Regions from separate parts of the Leuconostoc carnosum genome, predicted to be linked through region 1. Evidence: predicted binding sites of a transcription regulator. Region 1 holds the regulator's gene; each other region holds the start of a gene.

The links. The regulator Rex, encoded in region 1, represses fermentation and respiration genes when NADH is low (regulators of the CRP and FNR family bind a similar motif). The targets are predictions, from matches to a motif close to TTGTGAANTANTTCACAA.
Region 2: the regulator Rex is predicted to act here: its motif matches at 1,805-1,822, upstream of FGL89_RS00790 (NADP-dependent (R)-specific alcohol dehydrogenase).
Region 3: the regulator Rex is predicted to act here: its motif matches at 1,935-1,952, upstream of FGL89_RS05145 (YagU family protein).

Annotation. Positions count from the first base shown of each region.
Region 1 is NZ_CP042374.1:678,150-681,439, forward strand. Features, by position in the region: gene FGL89_RS03245 (GtrA family protein) at 1-48, opposite strand, end outside; gene FGL89_RS03250 (lipid II:glycine glycyltransferase FemX) at 115-1,152, opposite strand; gene FGL89_RS03255 (redox-sensing transcriptional repressor Rex) at 1,155-1,805, opposite strand; gene tsaD (tRNA (adenosine(37)-N6)-threonylcarbamoyltransferase complex transferase subunit TsaD) at 1,936-2,952, opposite strand; gene FGL89_RS03265 (ATP-binding protein) at 3,154-3,290, opposite strand, start outside.
Region 2 is NZ_CP042374.1:168,984-172,273, forward strand. Features, by position in the region: gene FGL89_RS00780 (TetR/AcrR family transcriptional regulator) at 61-618, shown strand; gene msrA (peptide-methionine (S)-S-oxide reductase MsrA) at 687-1,514, shown strand; gene FGL89_RS00790 (NADP-dependent (R)-specific alcohol dehydrogenase) at 1,954-2,712, shown strand; TPP riboswitch at 2,869-2,957, shown strand; gene FGL89_RS00795 (acetylornithine deacetylase) at 3,045-3,290, shown strand, end outside.
Region 3 is NZ_CP042374.1:1,028,642-1,031,931, forward strand. Features, by position in the region: gene FGL89_RS05135 (Cof-type HAD-IIB family hydrolase) at 1-308, shown strand, start outside; gene FGL89_RS05140 (alpha/beta hydrolase) at 323-1,228, opposite strand; gene FGL89_RS05145 (YagU family protein) at 1,299-1,838, opposite strand; gene FGL89_RS05150 (BMP family lipoprotein) at 2,186-3,247, shown strand.

The DNA.
Region 1 (3,290 bases):
CAACCAAACAGACTCATATTTTGTCCACAAAGATTTTAATTTTAACATTATTACTCCGATTAATTTACCAATTATATCATAATTTAAATAAGAAAGCCGCCACTTGGCGGCTTATCAACTAAATTGTTTCAAATACTCTTGGTACCCTGCTTCATCAATAACCCAATCTAATTCACCAATATATTCGGCATGTGGGTCATGATATGCAAAGCCGTGTTTAAATTTATACAGACCATCCTCAGGTACAAAGTCTCCCACGCCCCCGAAATCGTACTCAACTTTACCAAGTGACAGACCCCACTTTAGCATTTCCCATTGTACAGCGTAAGGTGCATAATGCTTGGCATAGTCACGATTTGAACCAGCATACATATACCAAATCTCGTCACCATAACTAAAACCAATACCACTCGCAATGACTTGCCCTTCAAAATGAGCTAAGAAAACTTTAAATAGGCCAGTTCCTTGCCATAATTGTTGCATCTGTAAAAAGTAATCAATCGGGCGATGCGTAATATGTTGCGCTGCTGCCATTAAAACATATGTTTCAAAGAAAGCACGCACATCAGCTTCACTATCGCCATTCGTTACCGTCACCCCATCTTTAGCAGCACGACGAATTTGATTACGATAATCGCGCTTAAAATGTAGCATAAGCTCATCTTCAGTGTTAATCGGGGAAGCACCTTCGCCACGACCATCATAATATAATACAATATTTTTACGTGGTTGAATATTACCATGCATATGTTCAACATCACGGTTACGTGTGACAAACCCAGCAGACTTGTATGCCTCATTTAACCCATCGCTATAAGCCACTTCTGGGTCTAAACGAATAAGAAAAACATTATCTGGCAATGCCGCTAATGCTTCATGGATCATTGCTTTAATTAATCCAATATCATTGATATCAGCAATTGGGCCACGTCCAGCGTAGCCTAATAGTTTGCCTGGAACTGCTTCAACAGTTAGAACAGTCAGCACAGCATCAATCTGACCATCTGTTTCATGGTAGACATAAACATGTCCCCAATTAGCTTTCAAATCACCCCACAGAGGATCTTGGGTTACTTGACCGCGTGGATCCTCACGAACAAATTTCTGATATGCGATTACTTTTTGTTTGTCATTTAAATCTAAAACAGCCATTTTTATAATCCTGTCGTAATTGAACCATAATTATCAATGAAATAAACTAATGTTTGTAATTCATTGGTCAAATCAACGTTTTGCACACGTACATCAGATGGCACTGTGACACGTAGTGGTGTAAAGTTCAAAATCCCTTTAATTCCTGCATCTATCAGCTGGTCTGTAATTTCCTGTGCCACACCTTGTGGTACTGTCAGGATAGCGATGTTAATCCGTTGTGCTGTGATTTGTTCTTTCAAATCTGACATATCATAAATAGGTACACCAGATAAAATCGTGCCAGCGCGTGATTCATCAACATCGAACGCTGCCGATATACGCATATTTGATGATTGATGGAAATTAAAGTTCAGTAGTGCTTGTCCCAAGTTACCAGCACCAATTAAAGCGACATTAATCAAACTATCTTGATCTAACACATTGGCAAAAAAATCAAGCAAGGCTTTAACATCATAGCCATAGCCGCGTTTACCCAACGCACCAAAATATGAAAAATCGCGACGAATAGTTGCTGCATCGAATTTAATTGCATCACTAAGTTCTGATGACGAAATACGATTTGTGCCAGCATCATGCAAAAAAGTTAAATAACGAAAATAAATCGGCAAACGCTTTGCCGTAGCACGAGGAATTTTAGGTTGTGGTGTCATGATATTCTCCAATAGATGAATTTTACATAGGTTAAGTCATTTTATCAGTTCACTTTGTGAACTTTTGCATAACTATTATATCATATAACTACGTACATTGACAAAAGATAGTGATAAATTCACAATCTTGTCATGGTTTTAATAATTCAAAATCTAGTCCTGGGTCTGTATTCAAGTCTAAATCAGCAAAAATATTTTGCTTGAAATTCCAATAACCTGCAGCGCCAATCATTGCCCCATTATCACCTGTATATTGTAACGGTACTGGAATAAATGCTGTTTGTGAAAAATCTTCTAATAGTATCTTTAATTCATCTCGTAGCTGACTATTTGCTGCAACACCACCAGCCAAAACAAAACTTCTAACTGGAAAATTTTGTAATGCGCGACGTGTCCGGCCAATTAAAGCATCGACAACAGCATTTTGAAAACTTGTTGCTAAGTCATCTTGATTGATGGTGTCACCTTTTTGGTCAGCGTGATGCACATAATTTATTACCGCACTTTTCAAGCCTGAAAAACTAAAATCATAATTATCTTCATGTGCCATAGCAGTTGGAAATTTAATTGTTGCTTGACCTCTATGCGCCATGTCATCAATTGTTTTACCTGCTGGGTAAGGTAATTTTAATAATCGACCGACTTTATCGAAACTTTCTCCTGCAGCATCGTCACGCGTTTCACCAAGCACTTCAAAATGATTTTCTTCACGCATGAGCACCAATTCAGTGTGTCCACCAGAAACCATCAAGGCGAGTGCCGGATAAATGATGGGTGCATTGAAGTTAGCTGCTGCAATATGTCCAGCTAAATGGTTGACAGGTATAATGGGCAGATTATGAGCCAATGCAAAAGTTTTAGCCCCCATTAACCCAACTAACAGTGAACCAACTAATCCAGGGCCATAAGTTACAGCGACAGCATCCAAATCTTCGGGTTTCGTCTCTGCTAATGATAGCGCATCATCTAAGACGCGTGTAATCCATTCAATATGGTGGCGACTCGCAACTTCTGGTACAATCCCACCAAAACGTTGATGTGAATTGATTTGTGTGGCAACTGAATTGCTCAATACAATGTGTCCGTCTTCAACGATAGCAACGCTCGTCTCATCTGCACTTGATTCAAAGGATATAATTTTGGTCATTTTATAAATATGTGATTAAACGACTCGCAATCGTTATCACATGCTCCTTCCATTAGAAAAATACGTTTTTAAAATACTGTAATCTCTTTTAATTAACAATTAGCTTTGTGGCTTTTACTTTGAACGATGCATACCAAACTGGTGCGAATTTGTTCTCGTGACTACAGTGAAATCCAAACTCAAGCTGTCAAAAAAATAATCCTAACGAAATCTTGGTGATTGCGTTTCATGTTTTATATGTGACGCACTAATATTTACTGCCACAGGCTCATGATTAAATAACTTCAAGAAGCCAGCACCGATCTCTAAATCACGTACACGTGCTTGATTAAACTTAT
Region 2 (3,290 bases), 510 kb from region 1:
TCCATAAATGGACATTATATTTTGAAATGTCTATTTATGGACAGAAAAGGATAGTTCTGTATGACAGATATCAGACCAACTAAAACAAAGCAAAATATTGAAAACGCATTTATTAACTTACTAAATGAAAAAGAATTGCATGCAATTACTGTTGAAAACATTTGTAAAAAAGCGTTAACGAGCCGTTCTACATTTTATTTACATTATTTAGATAAATACGATTTATTAGCTCAAGTAGTTGATACACAAATTCTAGTGTTCGAACAAATTGTCAAAAAACGACTTGATGGATTAATTTCAGGACACTTTGAAGAGACAATTGTACAGTTTTATAATGAGCTGACCGATAGGCAATTAATCATTCAAACATTGTTTTCAATTGATGAACCTGGATACAATTTAAAAAATAAATTTGAAAATATACTTTATCAATACTGGTTAAAATATTTGATTAACAAATCAAACAGTAGACATAATGAATTAATAGCTAAATTTGGGGCTAGTATAGTTTTTGACACGCTAAATTGGACTTTTGAACACGGCATTGATAATGACACGCTAAGTTTTGTTGAAAATATTAGAAAAAAGTTGCTCGATATGTCAAGTTCTTTAAAGTGAGCGTAAGGCATATTAGGTACTGATAAGTGTCACATAGGCACTTTAAGAAAACTTAGGAGAATGACAGTATGGCTTTAAATCCTGATGAAATTCAACAAGATATTTATAATTTAATTTTGAATCCAGCAACAAGGGAATGGGAACGAGAGATAATGGTGCAGGCCAAAGATAAGCGTGCTAGTGTTACTTTTAATTCGCAAATCGATACATTAAAATCTGATTTGCAACCATTAGCTATTCGAAATAATTTAACGCCTGATGTCATGGATTTTTATCTCAAAATAACTGGGCAGTCACAACCAGATTCATATGATCAAGTCAAGTTACATGATGAAAAGGACCCACCATATCAGGAACGTGCTATTTTTGCAGGTGGCTGTTTCTGGTGTATGGTAGAGCCGTTTGATACACGACCTGGCATTAAAGCAGTTATTTCAGGTTATACAGGTGGTGCATTACAACAACCAACTTATGATCAGGTGTTCAGTCAAAATACTGGCCATGTGGAGGCTGTAGAAATCCTATTTGATAGTCGTATCATAACGTATCAACAGCTAGTAGATGTTTATTGGCAATTAATTGACCCAACAGATAATTTAGGCCAAATCGATGATAGGGGCGAGAATTATCGACCAATTATTTTTGTAAATAATGACCAACAACGTCAAATTGCTGAGCAATCAAAACAAGCGCTTATTGATGCTGAACTTTTTTCACGACCAATTGTGGTCGAAATTAAATCTGCAACGGTGTTTTGGCCTGCGGAGAATTTTCATCAGAATTTTTATAAAAAGAATACGCAACGTTATCGAAAAATTAAGCGATCAAGACGATTATATTTATTTTTATTACGATCAAAAAATACTGTTCGCCGTCTATTTAAGAAAGAAAATTAGTATGATTTAGTAGGGTATCTCTATATTTGTTTGTTCATGAGAGACGCTAAATAAATGGTTGGTTTTTCTCCCACAGTTTATCAAGAAACAAATACCAAATCGATTCAAAAAGGTTGAAATTACTATATATTGACTCATAATGTGCAAGAACAAGTATTGCCTAAAGTTCTTGACGAAACGCAGTAAACAACAGGAGTAATTAAAAAAGAGCCCAGTATGGGGTCTTTTTTATATTAGTGAGTAACTTTAAAAATTATGATTATACGGATCATTATCATAACTTTTTTTAATAATGAATTATATAACAAAATAAAAAACATTTATCACAATAAAAAACATTAATATATAAACGATTATCAATCATTTTACTTATTTATGTTTGATTCATCACCTTTTTATGTGATATAATGAACATGTAAAGAGAAAAGGAGTTTTAATTATGACAGATCGGTTAAAGAATAAAGTTGCTATTATCACTGGTGGTACACTTGGTATTGGCTTAGCAATGGCTCAAAAGTTTGTAGAAGAAGGCGCTAAAGTTGTCATTACTGGGCGCCGTGCTAATGTTGGTGTAGAAGCGCTAAAGACAATTGGTGATGAATCAGTAGCACGATTTGTTCAACATGATGCATCTGATGAAAAAGGCTGGATTGATTTATTTGAAAATACGATTAAATGGTTTGGTCATGTCGATACGGTTGTCAATAATGCCGGTGTTGCAATTGCTAAAAATATTGAAGAGACAACATATGAAGACTGGAAATTTTTGCAATCAATCAACTCTGATGGCGTTTTCTTAGGGACTAAGTACGGTATGCAATATATGAAAAACCAAGCTGGTGGTGCCTCAATTATTAATATGTCATCTATTGAAGGATTTGTTGGTGATCCTAACTTAGCTGCTTATAATCACTCAAAAGGTGGTGTCCGCATTTTGAGTAAGTCAGCTGCACTACATGCAGCATTGAATGACTATAACTTACGTGTCAACACGATTCACCCAGGATACATCAAAACACCATTGGTTGATGGTATTGATGGTGCAGAAGAAGCCCAATCACAAAGAACTCAAACACCTATGGGACATATTGGTGAACCTAATGATATTGCATATATGGCAGTCTATTTAGCTAGTGAAGAATCAAAGTTTGCAACAGGTGCTGAATTCGTTGTTGATGGTGGCTATTTGGCACAATAAGTAAAATGCTATAGATATAGAAAAAGCAATCAATGTAGGGATTGCTTTTTTTAGTGACTCGATGTTGACGATGTGGACACAGATGATTACTATCATCATAATAGTAATCAGAAAAAGGCGGTTTGCTTTGACAAAGCCATTAAAATAGGCTATACTCATTAAAACTAGGGGCGCCAATTGGCTGAGAAGTACCCTTTGAACCTGAGATGGATAATACCAGCGGAGGAAAGTGATTTGTGATGCAACATTAACTTGTTAGCAATGCATATTTAACTCAATTTTTAGAGCACTTTTGTCCGCTGGCATAGGTGCTTTTTTCGTGGAGGTAAAGCATGGATTTAACAGAGGTTAATCGACAAATTGAGACACGACAAGGTGAGTTATTAGATTTAGTGGCGCGTCTAGTTGCATTTGAAACACCAGCACCACCAGCACGAAATACGCGAGAGGCTCAGAATTTTGTTGCTGATTTTTTACGGCCTTTAGGATTTGATATTGATCAATGGGCATTGTATGAAAATGATGATATCGTGGTTGGTACCAAAGCTGGAGATCCGACATGTCAGAGTCTGATTATT
Region 3 (3,290 bases), 350 kb from region 1:
AATTTTATGAGGCAGCGAAATTAACTTTGGATCATGCGATACATGTTACTGAGACCGGAACTGGAGCAATTGATATTGTACCAGCAACAGTGAATAAAGCCGTCGGACTCAAGAAGTTGGCTGATCATTTAGGTATTGATATGGCAAATGTTGCGGCTTTTGGGGATGGCGGTAATGATCTTGAAATGTTAAGTAGTGTTGGGCATCCATATGTTATGCCCAACGCAACGCTACAAGGTGATTTTAACCATATTGAAATAGATAATAACCATGCTGGTGTACTAAAAACAATTTTAGATATTATTTAAAAAAACAACACCAATCACTTAGTGATTGGTGTTGTTTTTTTGTGTCGACGTATAAAACTTAATTTTTTCTGGTAAATGACATCAGTATCATAATCTTTTGGACCATGACCACCACCAGAAACCCAGTGTGTGATGGCGTGTTTACCTGTTGTTTTGTAGTACGCTTCAGCTAATGAGACACTTTGTAAATAAGGCACAACAGAATCTTTAGTACCAGCAATTAACATTAGTGGTGGCATTTTTGAGGTAAAATATGTTGCTGGATTAGCTTGAATGACTAAATCAGGTGCCAATTTTGGTGGGGTGTTGTTCAACATAATCGCTTCAAAAGCATTTGCCTGTCCAGTTTCCTGAAACTTCGGTGTGATATTGAGCTTCAAAAATTGTTCTTGAAATTGATCAACTTGATATGGACCGTATAAACCAATAATACTGTTAATTATCGGGAAAGAATTATCAGTTTGCGGAGTACCTAACGAAACTTGAGCTGAAAAGCTGGCAGCCGATAACGCTGCTAGTTGAGCACCACTAGATTCACCGATTAGTGTGACGTTATTCATGTCAAGCTGATAACCATTAGCATGCTGTCTGAGAAAATCAAGGGCAACGCGAATATCAGCAATTTGATTTGGAAAATAATTTTTGGCGGGTGTGTTCAATCGGTAGTTTAGACTAATTACTGCGAAACCATCAGCTAAAAATCGGAGGCTGGGATTAAGCTTGACGGATGATTTTCGGCCACGTAGGAGACCACCACCATAAATATCAAGGATTACTGGGAAAGTTGTTTCGCCTGTTGGTAAATAGATATCTAAAGTATGGTGCTCATCGAAAGCATATGCAATATTTAAGTAACGTTGCCTAGCCGTAGAAGGGATGGTGGCAGGTACAAAAGTGTCGGGTTTGTCTTTAAATAGCATAATATAAATATACCTCTACATATTATTATACAAAAAAGCACCCCAAAAGGATGCTTTTTTGTAAGTATGATTAGAGATTTGTTAAATGACCTTTTTTGTCTTTGGCAATCAAGTAGTAAACTGTTGCAGCAATTGCCCAGCCCCAAACAGCATGTCCAAAGAATTCTGAGAAGTGTTCGCTAAATGGTTGGTTCCATGGTGCTGGAACTGTACCAAATGCAGGCATCAAAATGACATGCCATACAACCCAAAGCACAAGACCATAAGCAGCACCTTGCCACAAACCAATTTGCTTCCAATACTGTGAGACGAAAACATACAGTACTGAAAATGCAATTGCAAATGAGAAATGCAATACAAGAGTGAACCAGAATACTTTTTGATCTGTTGAGTAATACACAAATGATTGAATCAAATGGTCTGGAATACCAATTTGTTGTGCCATGTGCTGTGGTGGGTTAATTAAATTACGTGCAATCGTACGTGGTGGAAATATGGCTTCCCAACCAATTTTAACCATCCCAGATATCATGCCAGCAATAATACCATACCAGATGCTTTTGATGATGATTTCTTTCAAGCCTGCTTGTGGCTTTTCTAATGTTAACATAAGAACTTCCCTTCTCCATTAAAGAAATTAAATTGTGATAACCATAATAGTTAACAGCAATTTAATCTATTACAATTAGTTAGTATAAACGTTTATTTGTGAATTGTCAAACAACTAGAAAAATATTTTATATTTCGTTAATAATGTTGGTTAAACAGCCATTTCCAATATTTTATGAAAGTATTAAAAATGGAATAAAATTTATATTGTGAAAATAATATTAACAGTAGTAGGGAGGGCCTTGCTTTGGTTAATCATAGCTGGTATTATTAATGTCAATGTGCTTTATAACTAATCGACAAATTTCCATACCGTACAGAGAGACGGGTGGTCGGAGGATAATAATTATGAAACGTTCAACATTGATTGGTACCATTATTGGTGCTGCGGCTGTTATTGGTATCGGAGTAACTATTGCTATGAATTCAGGTTCAAGCAAAAGTGATAATTACTCAGTAGCATTGGTTACAAGTACTGGTGGTGTTGATGACAAGTCATTTAACCAGTCTGCATGGGCTGGTATTAAGCGATTTGGCGAGAAGAATCATATGAAACAAGGGGAGAATGGTTTTTCTTACTTGGTTTCCAATGATGGTTCAGAAATTAAATCTAATTTACAGCAAGCAGTTAAAGCGCAGTATAAGTTAGTAGTTGGTATTTCATTCATGGGTGGCCCAGCAATGAAGCAGGTGGCTAAGGCTAATCCTAATACGCAATTTGCCATGGTTGAGGCGCAAGTACCTTATAAAAATGCGGCTTCGATTATGTTCCATTCGGAACAGTCATCATATTTGGCAGGTGTCGCCGCCGCTGAATCTTCAAAGACTGGGAAAATTGGGTTTGTCGGTGGTGTTAAAGGTGAAGTGATTGAACAATTTGAAGCTGGATTTAAAGCCGGGGTCTTGGCAACAAATCCTAAAGCAACTTTTGTATCACAATATGCGAATACATTTACTGATGCCGCTAAAGGTAAAACAATTGCCGCAGCAATGTATGCTAGTGGCGTTGATGTGATATTCCAGGCAGCAGGTGCCACAGGAAATGGTGTCTTTGCTGAAGCAAAGGCCGAGAATCAAAACACAACAGCAGATAAAAAAGTTTGGGTTGTCGGTGTTGATATGGACCAAAAGCAAGACGGGAACTACACAACTAAAGATGGCAAAAAAGCTAACTTCACTTTAGCCTCTGCAATTAAGCGTGTTGATAATGCCATTGAGCGTGTCGCTAAACAAGGAAAAGATAATCAATTTCCTGGTGGTAAAACAGTTACCTACGGTCTAAAAGAACAAGGTGTTGATATTGCTCGTGATTCAATGTCAGAATCCGCATGGCAAGCAACACAAAAAGCCAAGCAACAAATTTTGGATGGTAAGATTACCGTACCAACAAAGTTGAGTGCTATCAAATAATTAATCATTTTGGAAAAACACGCTATTTTGACAGACAAATATG